3 regions of the Streptomyces sp. NPDC007025 genome follow, and region 1 is predicted to be linked to each of the others. Evidence: riboswitches for the same ligand, from Rfam matches in the RefSeq annotation. Region 1 holds a riboswitch; each other region holds the start of a gene.

The links. Region 1 has a riboswitch for cyclic di-AMP ahead of ACFYMO_RS15500 (transglycosylase family protein). Riboswitches for the same ligand answer to the same signal wherever they lie in the genome.
Region 2: linked by a shared signal. The riboswitch ahead of ACFYMO_RS27435 (M23 family metallopeptidase) and the one ahead of ACFYMO_RS15500 (transglycosylase family protein) in region 1 are both predicted to bind cyclic di-AMP.
Region 3: linked by a shared signal. The riboswitch ahead of ACFYMO_RS13090 (M23 family metallopeptidase) and the one ahead of ACFYMO_RS15500 (transglycosylase family protein) in region 1 are both predicted to bind cyclic di-AMP.

What each region holds. Positions count from the first base shown of each region.
Region 1 is NZ_JBIAFT010000007.1:110,541-113,738, reverse strand. It holds gene ACFYMO_RS15505 (hypothetical protein) at 1-77, opposite strand, end outside; cyclic di-AMP (ydaO/yuaA leader) riboswitch at 893-1,100, shown strand; gene ACFYMO_RS15500 (transglycosylase family protein) at 1,237-1,365, shown strand; gene ACFYMO_RS15495 (DUF5936 domain-containing protein) at 1,445-2,335, opposite strand; gene ACFYMO_RS15490 (type II secretion system F family protein) at 2,340-3,198, opposite strand, start outside.
Region 2 is NZ_JBIAFT010000016.1:65,673-68,870, reverse strand. It holds gene ACFYMO_RS27440 (pitrilysin family protein) at 1-1,288, shown strand, start outside; cyclic di-AMP (ydaO/yuaA leader) riboswitch at 1,504-1,659, shown strand; gene ACFYMO_RS27435 (M23 family metallopeptidase) at 1,674-2,495, shown strand; gene ACFYMO_RS27430 (HPr family phosphocarrier protein) at 2,623-2,904, opposite strand; gene ACFYMO_RS27425 (GNAT family N-acetyltransferase) at 3,074-3,198, shown strand, end outside.
Region 3 is NZ_JBIAFT010000005.1:457,945-461,142, reverse strand. It holds gene ACFYMO_RS13095 (aldo/keto reductase) at 1-37, opposite strand, end outside; gene ACFYMO_RS13090 (M23 family metallopeptidase) at 228-1,514, opposite strand; cyclic di-AMP (ydaO/yuaA leader) riboswitch at 1,526-1,730, opposite strand; gene ACFYMO_RS13085 (PP2C family protein-serine/threonine phosphatase) at 1,920-3,198, opposite strand, start outside.

The DNA of each region.
Region 1 (3,198 bases):
TTGGCGCCCCGGTCCCCGCCCCTGCCCCGCATCAGGGCGAGGCGGGTGCGGATGCGTCCGCGCGTGCCGTTCGGCATCGGGCTCTCCTCCGTAGCTGGCTGACTCGGTACCCCTGGAGGGATACGCCCCCGTGTCGTTCCGGACCTTCGGGCCCACCCGCCCCGCACGGCGGCCGGCGCCGGGGCGGCAGCGGCGTGGTGTCACCTCGGCCCCCTCCTGCCGGTACCCCGCGGTGTAGCTAACAGTCGCTGTCCGAGTGCAGACTGTGCCACAACTCATTGCGACGGCGAAGGGGCGGACGGCAACAGGTGCCGTGACCGCGGCCGCACCGGGCGCGGACGGGCACGTTCCGGCACGCCGGGCGGCGGGGAGGGCGGGGAGTAAACCGGACATGGACCGACGCCGCCTCCTCTCGACGGACCGTGGCGACAGGGCGAGCCGTGCGACACGGGGAACCCCCGTGCTGAGTGCGCGCGTTGAGCAGATGCGGGCTGTGGACGCACCGACCCTCACCATAGCGAGCGAGATGCCCCGCGCACCCCCTTCGCAACCCCGCTTCCCCGCACGACATAAGCCCCGTACGTAACGCAACGGACATACAGCCGACTGCCCCCCACCGCACAGCCAACCCTCCCCCGGGTTCACATACGGAAAGCGGGTGGGCGGTCCGCAGCGCCGTGAGTCGGCTCACGACGGCTCCGGCAACAAGAGTCCTCCTGTTTCCTTCCCGTCGCACAGCACTGTTCCCGACAGCCCGGGTATGCGATCAGGAAATACATTCCTGGCGTGAAACCCGCTGAATCGGGGCTGAGATGGCCCGGCGGTCGTCTTCTTGTGCCCGGAAATGTGCGTGCTTAAGATGCCCGAGCTGTCGCGCCCGGTGTGCGGCAGTTCGTGCCGGACGCCGAATCCCGCCGCTGTCCTGCGAGAAACCACCGTCGACAGGAGCGGGGAATCCAGGTGGGCGCCCTGCGGGACCGATACCCCGAGGGTTTGGGGTGAAGTCGTGACGGTGCCGCCGGAGAGGCGGACGTCGCGGCCGGACTACTGCTCCGGCCCGAATCGGACAGCTCACCTCGCAGGCGCAGGAGAGGGACTCCCCATGTCCGGAAGCATGCCCGGAACCGCCTCCGGCACAGTGCCGTCCTGGCGCTGACCGCAGGAGGCGCCGGTGTCGTGCTGCCGCTGTTCGCGACCGGCAACGCCGACGCCCCTTCCGTCGAGACCTGAGGCAAGGTGGCCCAGTGCGAGTCGAGCGGCAACTGGCAGGCCTACACCGGCAACTGCTACTACGGCGGCCCACAGTCATCCCGGTCGACCGGACCGGGAATCGACCGGACCGACGCTGACCGGCCCGGTCCCTGACCGGCCCGGGAGCTGCCGGACCAAGCACGTCCCGGGCCCGGGGGCCGGTGCGCTCCCCGGCCGTCCGCGCCGGCCGGGCTCAGCCGCCCAGCACCGCGCCGAAGTCCGTGTCGGAGCCCAGGACGAAGGTGGCGACGATGAGGATGAGGGTGCCGGGGAGCAGGAAGGCGATGGTGGTCATGGTGGCCTTGGGCACGGTCTTGGCCGCCTTGCGGCGCGCGTTCTGGGCGTCGGTGCGGCGCATGTCGGTGGCGATCTGGATGAGCGTCTCGGCGATCGGGGCGCCGAGCTCCTCGCCCTGCTGAAGCGCGGTGACGAACTGGTCGACCTCGTCGCTGGCGTTGCGTGCGCGCAGCTCGTCGAAGGCCTGGCGGCGGCTGACGCCCATGTCCATCTGCCGGAGTGTGATGCGCAGTTCGTCGGCCCACGGCCCCCGGTAGCGGTCGGCGACCCGCTCCAGCGCCTGCCGGAAGCCGAGCCCGGCGGAGACCACGACGGCCAGCACGTCCAGGAAGTCGGGCAGGGTGCGCTCGATGACGCGTCGCCGCTCCTTGATCGCCTGCCGGATGGCGAGGTCGGCCGCGAACCAGCCGAAGGCCAGCACGAGCGCGGTGAAGAAGAGGCTGCCCGCCCACAGTCCCACCAGCCCCATGCCGAGGCCGAACGCGCCGTAGACGGCGCGGCGGGCGGCGTACCGCTGGAGCGTGAGACCGCCGGGGTTGCCGGCCTGGTCGATCCGGCGGCGCTTGGCCGCGACCTGCTCGGGGCCCATCAGCCGCAGCACCAGCGGCGCCAGCCGCATGCCGAGCCGGTCGACGGCGGCCTCTCCCGTGGAGGTGCGGGTGGCGCCGACTTCCAGCGCGACGGCCAGGTCGGGCGGGAGCCTGGCCTCCGCGCGGTACATCCGCAGGCCGAGGAAGGCGCCGAGGACGGCGAGCGCGCAGAGCGCGGCGAGTCCGAGAGCGAGCACGCGCTCACACCTCTATCCGGCCGAGGCGGCGGATGACGAGGAACCCGGCGGCGAAGAGCCCGACGGCCACCACCATGGCGACCTGGCCGACCGGGCTGCCGGTCACCCGGGCGAGGGCGCCGGGCATCATCGAGTTCATCATCAGCATGGCGCCCAGGCCCAGCAGCGGGATGGTGAAGGCCGTCGCGTTCACCTCGGCGAGCATGGTGCGCACCTCGCGCCGGGTCTCCTTGCGCTCCTCCAGGGTGGTGGTGAGGTTGCGCAGCGAGGCGACGATGGTGCCTCCGGCCCGGTTGGCGAGGACGAGTGTGGTGACCAGGACGACGAGTTCGCGTGAGGGCAGCCGCTCGGCGAGTTCGTTGAGCGCGTCGTCGATGGAGCGGCCGACGGAGAGCTGGTCGGTGACCAGCCGCAGCTCGTCGCCCGCGGGGGCCTCCAGTTCCTCGGCTGCCATGCCCAGTGCCGTGCGCAGGGCGAGTCCGGCAGAGGTGGCGTTCGCGAGGATGCGGGCGAGTTCGGGGAGCTGGCCGATGAACTGCTCGGTGCGGCGCTGCCGCTGGTGCGCCAGGAAGGCGTTGGCGGCCAGCACCCCGACGAGCCCGGCGATCGGTCCGAAGAACGGCGCGAGCACGGAGGACGCCAGCAGCCACAGCACCACGACCAGTCCGGTCAGGTACACGACGTACTCGCCGGGTGTGAGGTCGAGTCCGGTCGCGGCGAGCTTCGCCTGAAGGCGGCGGCCCGCACCGGTGGCGCGCACCCGCCGGTCCACTCCGGCGAACCGGCGCCGCCCGCCGCCGGTGCCGGGCGGCAGCACCGGTGCGATGCCGCCGTCCCGGTCGAGCCGGGCGAGGAGGGCCCGG
Region 2 (3,198 bases), on a different contig from region 1:
GCTGAGCTGCCACCGGCCCGGTCAGGAGGTCGTCGCCGTCGAGGTGGACCTGCGCGCGCCGCTGGACGCCGAGCCGGAGGGGCTGGACGGCGTCGCCACCATCATGGCCCGGGCGCTGAGCGAGGGCACGGACAAGCACACGGCGGAGGAGTTCGCCGCGGAGCTGGAGCGCTGCGGTGCCACGCTCGACGCGAACGCCGACCACGCCGGTGTGCGGGTGTCGCTCGAGGTGCCCGTGTCGCGGCTGCGCAAGGCGCTGGGGCTGCTCGCGGACGCGCTGCGCGCCCCGGCGTTCCCCGACAGCGAGATCGAGCGGCTGGTGGCCAACCGGCTGGACGAGATCCCGCACGAGCTGGCCAACCCCGCCCGCCGCGCGGCCAAGGAGCTCTCCCGCGAGCTGTTCCCGGCCGAGTCGCGGATGTCGCGGCCCCGGCAGGGCACCGAGGAGACGGTGCGGCGCATCGACGCGGCCGCGGTACGCGCCTTCTACGAGGCCCATGTGCGCCCCGCGACGGCGACCGCCGTGGTGGTCGGCGATCTGGACGGGCTCCGCGACGGCGGCGTCGAGGCGGCGCTCGCCGAGACGCTGGGCGGCTGGACGGGCGCTGTGGTCGACTCGCGTGCGATGCCGCCGATCACCGCCGACGACACCGGCCGGGTCGTCATCGTGGACCGGCCCGGTGCGGTGCAGACCCAGTTGCTGATCGGACGGGTCGGGGCGGACCGGCACGACCGGGTGTGGCCCGCGCAGCTGCTGGGCGTCTACTGCCTGGGGGGCACCCTCACCTCCCGGCTGGACCGGGTGCTGCGCGAGGAGAAGGGCTACACCTACGGCGTCCGCGCGTTCGGGCATGTGCTGCGTTCGGCGGAGGACGGCAGCGGGGCCGCGCTGCTGGCCATCAGCGGCTCGGTCGCCACCGACGTGACCGGTCCCGCGCTGGCCGATCTGTGGCAGGTGCTGCGGACGCTGGCGGCGGAGGGGCTGACCGACGAAGAGCGGGACGTGGCCGTGCGGAACCTGGTGGGGGTCGCTCCGCTGCGCTACGAGACGGCCCAGGCCGTCGCGGAGACGCTGGCCGACCAGGTCGAGGAGCAGCTGCCCGACGACTACCAGGGCCGGCTCTACGCCCAACTGGCCGAGACCGGCACGGTGGAGGCAACGGCCGCGGCCGTCAGCGCGCTGCCGGCCGACCGGCTGGTGACGGTGCTCGTCGGTGACGCGTCCCAGATCGCCGATCCGGTACGGGAGTTGGGCATCGGCGACGTCAAGGTGGTCACCGGCGGCTGAACCCGGCCGACGGGCGCGGTACCGGGGTAGGAAGTGGGGCCCGGGAGGAGGAATTGCTCCTTCCGGGCCCGCTGTGATGTCCGCTTTCGTCGCGGTTGCTGACGAGTTGGAGTGTGGCGTACGTGACAAAGCCAGGGATTCGTTTGCCGCTCGGAGTTGGCCCCGATTAGCGTCATTGCCGCTGTCCGTCAGAAGTGACCGCACCCGCGGCCGACGGACCGCGATCGCCGAATCCCCGAGGCAGCGGCCGAGGGGGACCGGGGACCCACGTCCCATTGGGGTGAATCGGACGGCCTCGCCAGAGGCGGTCCGTAGGAGACCTTCCTGCTCCGAACCCGTCAGCTAACCCGGTAGGCGAGAAGGAAGGAAAGGAGTACGCCTCCCTATGGCGTTCACCCGTGCCACCGGCAAGCACAGGCGTCCGAGCAAGGCCCGCAGGACCGCGGGCGGGGCGGCCGGCATAGCCGGCCTCGCCACCGTGGGCGTCGTCGGGTCCATCGCCTCCCCCGCCTTCGCCGCGAGCGGCGGCCAGAGCAACGTGCCGCTCCAGCAGAACGCCGAGGTGACCGAGGCCGTCGGCGGCCCGATCTCGGACACGCTGGACGAGCAGGCGTCCGCGCAGGCCCTCCGGGCCGAGCAGGCCAAGGCCGAGTCCGCGGCCAAGGAGGCGGCTGCCGAGGCGAAGGCGGAGGCCAAGCGGAAGGCCGACGAGGCCCGGCGCAAGGCGGCTGCCGAGAAGGCGGAGAAGGAACGCGAGGCCAAGCGCAAGGCCGCGCGGGAGGCCGAACGCGCGAAGCTCAACGCCTATGTGCTGCCCGTCGAGGGCTCCTACGTCTCGACCGGATACCAGCAGGGCGGCGGCATGTGGTCTTCCGGCAGCCACACCGGGATCGACTTCCACGCGGGGATGAACACTCCGGTCCACTCGGTGGCCGCCGGTGAGGTCGTGGAGGCCGGGAACGGCGGTGCCTACGGCAACAACATCGTGATCAAGCACAAGGACGGCACGTACACCCAGTACGGCCACCTCAACTCGATCGGCGTCTCGGTCGGCCAGCAGGTCACCTCGGGTCAGCAGATCGGGCTCTCCGGCTCGACCGGCAACTCCTCCGGCCCCCACCTGCACTTCGAGGCCCGCACCGGCCCCGACTACGGTTCGGACATCGACCCGGTCGCCTACCTGCGCAAGCACGGTGTGAAGCTCTGACGCGCGAGTCCCCACGAGCACCGCATGTGGCAGGCCCCCGGTCAGGTGACCGGGGGCCTGCCACATCCGGGCCGCGGTGCCGCCGGCTCCGGCGGCCGCGGGAGGTGTGCCTGGCGCAGGCAGCCGTTCAGATCGTCTCCGGGAGCTCCTCCAGCCCGTCCGTGACCAGCTTGGCCAGCCTGTCCAGAGCGGCCTCCGCCCCGTCCGCCTCGGAGGCCAGGACGATCTCCTCGCCGCCCTCGGCGCCGAGGCCGAGCACGCCGAGCATCGAGGCCGCGTTGACGGGAGTGCCCTCGGCCTTCCGGACGGTGATCGGCACTCCGGTCGCCGACGCTGCGCGGACGAAGATGGAGGCGGGGCGGGCGTGCAGCCCCTCGGCCCAGCCGACGGTGACGCGGCGCTCAACCATGGTGTTGCCCTTCGAGTCGTACGAGGTTGTCTAGACCAGTCTTGCACGGTCGCCCGAGTCCGCCGTGAACCGGCGACGGCGGTCCCGGAGACGGTGCTCCGGCCGCCGACGATACGACGTCTCCGCACACCCCTGAGCACGCGCCCTCCCTCCGCCGTACGCTGGCCTCATGCCGAGTCCCGAGGAGCGCGCCTACCCGGCCCACTGGGAAGCGGACATCGTGCTGCGCGACGGCGGTACGGCCCGGGTGCGGCCGATCGCCCCGGACGACGCGGAGCGGCTGGTCAGCTTCTA
Region 3 (3,198 bases), on a different contig from region 1:
AGACGGACAGTTGACCGATCTTCCTGTCGGCATTCATCTGCATGCCGCGACCGTAGCGCGGGCGCGTGTGGTCCTGCGGGCGCGCACACCGGGCGGGCAGCAGGTCGTGCCCCGGTGCGGGTCCGCTTCGGGGCACGTGCGCGGGGGCTCGGCCCCTGACGTCCCGGCCTGCGCTCAGATCTCGGCTCCCTCGGCTCCCAGGTCTCCCTCGGCTCCCGTGCCGATGCTCAGACCTTGACGCCCTTGTCGCGGAGCCACGGCAGCGGGTCCACCGGGTCGCCGCCGTGCGGGCGGACCTCGACGTGCAGGTGGGGGCCCGTGGAGTTGCCGGTGGAGCCGACGCGGCCGATGACATCGCCGGTGCCGACCTTGTCCCCGGCCGACCTGGTCATGGACGAGAGGTGGCAGAACCAGAGTTCGGTACCGTCGTCGAGCCGGAGCACGATGCGGTAGCCGTACGAACCGGCCCAGCCGGCCTCCTTGACCGTTCCGCTGTGGACGGCCTTGACGGGGGTGCCGTTGGGGGCGGCGAAGTCCTGTCCGGTGTGGTCGCTCTGCCACATGCCGCCCGCCTGGCCGAATCCGGCGCTGAGCTGGAAGGAGGCCAGCGGTGCCGTGTAGCTGCGGGCGAGTTCGGCGCGGCGGGCCGCCTCCGCCTTGCGCTTCCGCTCGGCCTCCGCCTTGCGCTCCTGCTCGGCGGCCGCCTCGCGTGCCCGCTGCTGCTTCGCCTCCTCGGCAGCGGCGGCCCGTTCCGCGGCCTCCGCCGCTGCCGCGCTCGCGGCCTGCTGGGCCGCCTTCTCGCGGGCTTCCTCGTCCGCCGCGGTGCGGTGGCGTTCGGCCTGTTCGAGGATGCGGGCCCGCAGTGCCTCGCCGGCGTCGGTGGGGCCCGCCGCCCTGTCCTCGTCGGAGAGCCCGGCCTGGGTGAGGGGGGCGGCCTGCGCGTCGCCGGCGCCGCCGGAGTCCGTCGTGGCGTCGGCGGCGTCGGAGAAGAGGCCGCCTATGCCGGGCAGGTCCTCGGCGTCGGGCAGCCGGTCGGGGATGCTCCGGAGCGCGTCGGCCGCGGTGTCCACGTCGGGCACGGATATCGTGCCGGGGTCCCGGTCCTGGGCGGTGGCCATTCCGCCGGCGCCGACGGCTGCGATCATGCCGACCCCCAGGACGGTGCCGCCCCGCGCCACGCCTCCGGCGCGTTGCTTGGCGACTCGGTGCCGGCCGCGTACCGGAACCGTGGAGTCCGCTGAGGGGTTCCACTCGTCCCACGGCTCGTCATCGTCGGCACGGGCATCACCGTCGGCAGCGGCGCGGGCCTCCCCGGCGTCGCGCGCTTCGTTGTGCGGCGGCATGGGGCCGGGGCCGCCGGAGCCGGTGGCGAAGAAGTCGTACGTGGCCCCCGGGACGGAGTTCTGGGGCGCGGCCTGGCCGTAGGGCGCTGCCGGGCCGGCGTGGCCGGCGGGTGGGGCGTACGCGTCCGCCTGGGGCGGATGGCCGACGAAGCCCTGGGATCTGGAGGCCACGGGGGCGCTCTCCTTTCCTTCCTTCTCGCCTACCGGGTTAGCTGACGGGTTCGGAGCAGGAAGGTCTCCTACGGGCGTCCTCTCGCAAGGGCGTCCGATTCACCCCGTCCTCCTCGTCCGGCTGACGAGAAGGGGTGGTTCCCCGGTTCCCACGGTGCTGTGCGGCCGATCGGGTGCTGCTGTTGCACCGCGTGCGGGATTCGGCGACGGAGCACGGTGCCGTCTTCCGTGACGGCAGTGACAACCGTGCTGCGTTATCGGACGTTAATAGAACTGCGGCCGGGATTCCAAGCCGTTCCCCGTAATTGACGTGAGTCCCGCCCGGCTCCCCACCCGCCCAGGCCGTGCTGCTGCCCGGCCTGCGCGGTGTACGACCGGCCGGCGCGCCGGCCGACCGCACCGGGCTCAGGCGTCGCGCGGAGTGCCCTCCCCTGTGTCGCCCGGGGTGTCGTGGGCGACGGCGAGCAGGGCCATGTCGTCCGCCGACCGGCCACCGGTGTGGGCGGCGACGTCGACCAGGATCGTCGCCAGCAGCTCCTCCGGATCGGCGAAGGAGGCGCGGGAGAGTCGCTCGGCCGGCTGGTAGAAGTCGCCCTCCGGGTTGCGGGCCTCGGAGAGGCCGTCGGTGTAGAGGAGGAGCTGGGCGCCGCGCGGGAAGGCGTACTCGTCCAGCTGCTGGGGCCATACGCCCAGGTCGGTCATGCCGAGCGGGAGGGCGGGGGTGGTCGGCTCCAGCAGCACGGCCCGGCCGCGGTGCAGCAGCACCGGAGCGGGGTGGCCCCGGTTGACGACGCGCAGGACGACGCGGTCGCTCGCGGTGCGCCCCTCCGCCACCGCACTGTCCGGTCCGCCCGGGACATCCGGTCCGCCCGGTGCTCCGGGGTCGCCCGGTACACCTGGTCCGCTCGGCCCTCCTGGCCCGGGTGCGGAGGGAGTCGGGGACTGGGTGCGCGGGTCGACGACCTCGACCAGCACCGCCGTGCTGAAGTCCTCCAGCCGGGCCGCGCCCTGGAGGCGATGGGCGTCCCGCTGGAGAGCCCGGTCGAGGCGGGCCGCCACACCGGGGAGGGTCGCCTCCTGCTCGGCCGCTTCCCGGAACGCCCCGACCAGGAGGACGACGGCGGCCACCGCGTCGAGCCCTTTGCCCCGTACGTCGCCCAGCAGCAGCCGAACGCCGTACGGGGTCTCCTCCGCCGCGTAGAAGTCCCCGCCGATCCGGGCCTCCGCCTGCGCCGCCCGATACCGGGTAGCCACCCGCAGGGCACCGACGCGGGAGGGCGGTGTGGGCAGCACGGCGTACTGCACGGCCTCGGCGATGCTGCGCGCGGAGGCCAGCCTGCTGCCGCTGCGGATCAGGACGTAGTTCACGCCGACGGCGAGTACGGAGACGGTCACGATGGTGATGGACCGGGCCTCGGCCTCCAGCACATTGCCGGAGTCGTGGAAGGCGGAGAACAGGATGGTCGCCCCGGAGGAGAACATTCCGGTGAGTACGGTGCCGCGGATCGTCAGAAAGGCAGCGGCGGCCAGCGGGGCGGCGGCGAACGGCGCCGAGACGGTCACGTCCCGGGGCGTCGCGAAGTCCAGGACGATGCCCAACGCGCACAGCGCGGCGGGCAGCCAGCGCGCCAGGCGCCACAGCCGCCCCACGTCGCCGCCGTCCACGTTCACCGGCTGTGTCCCG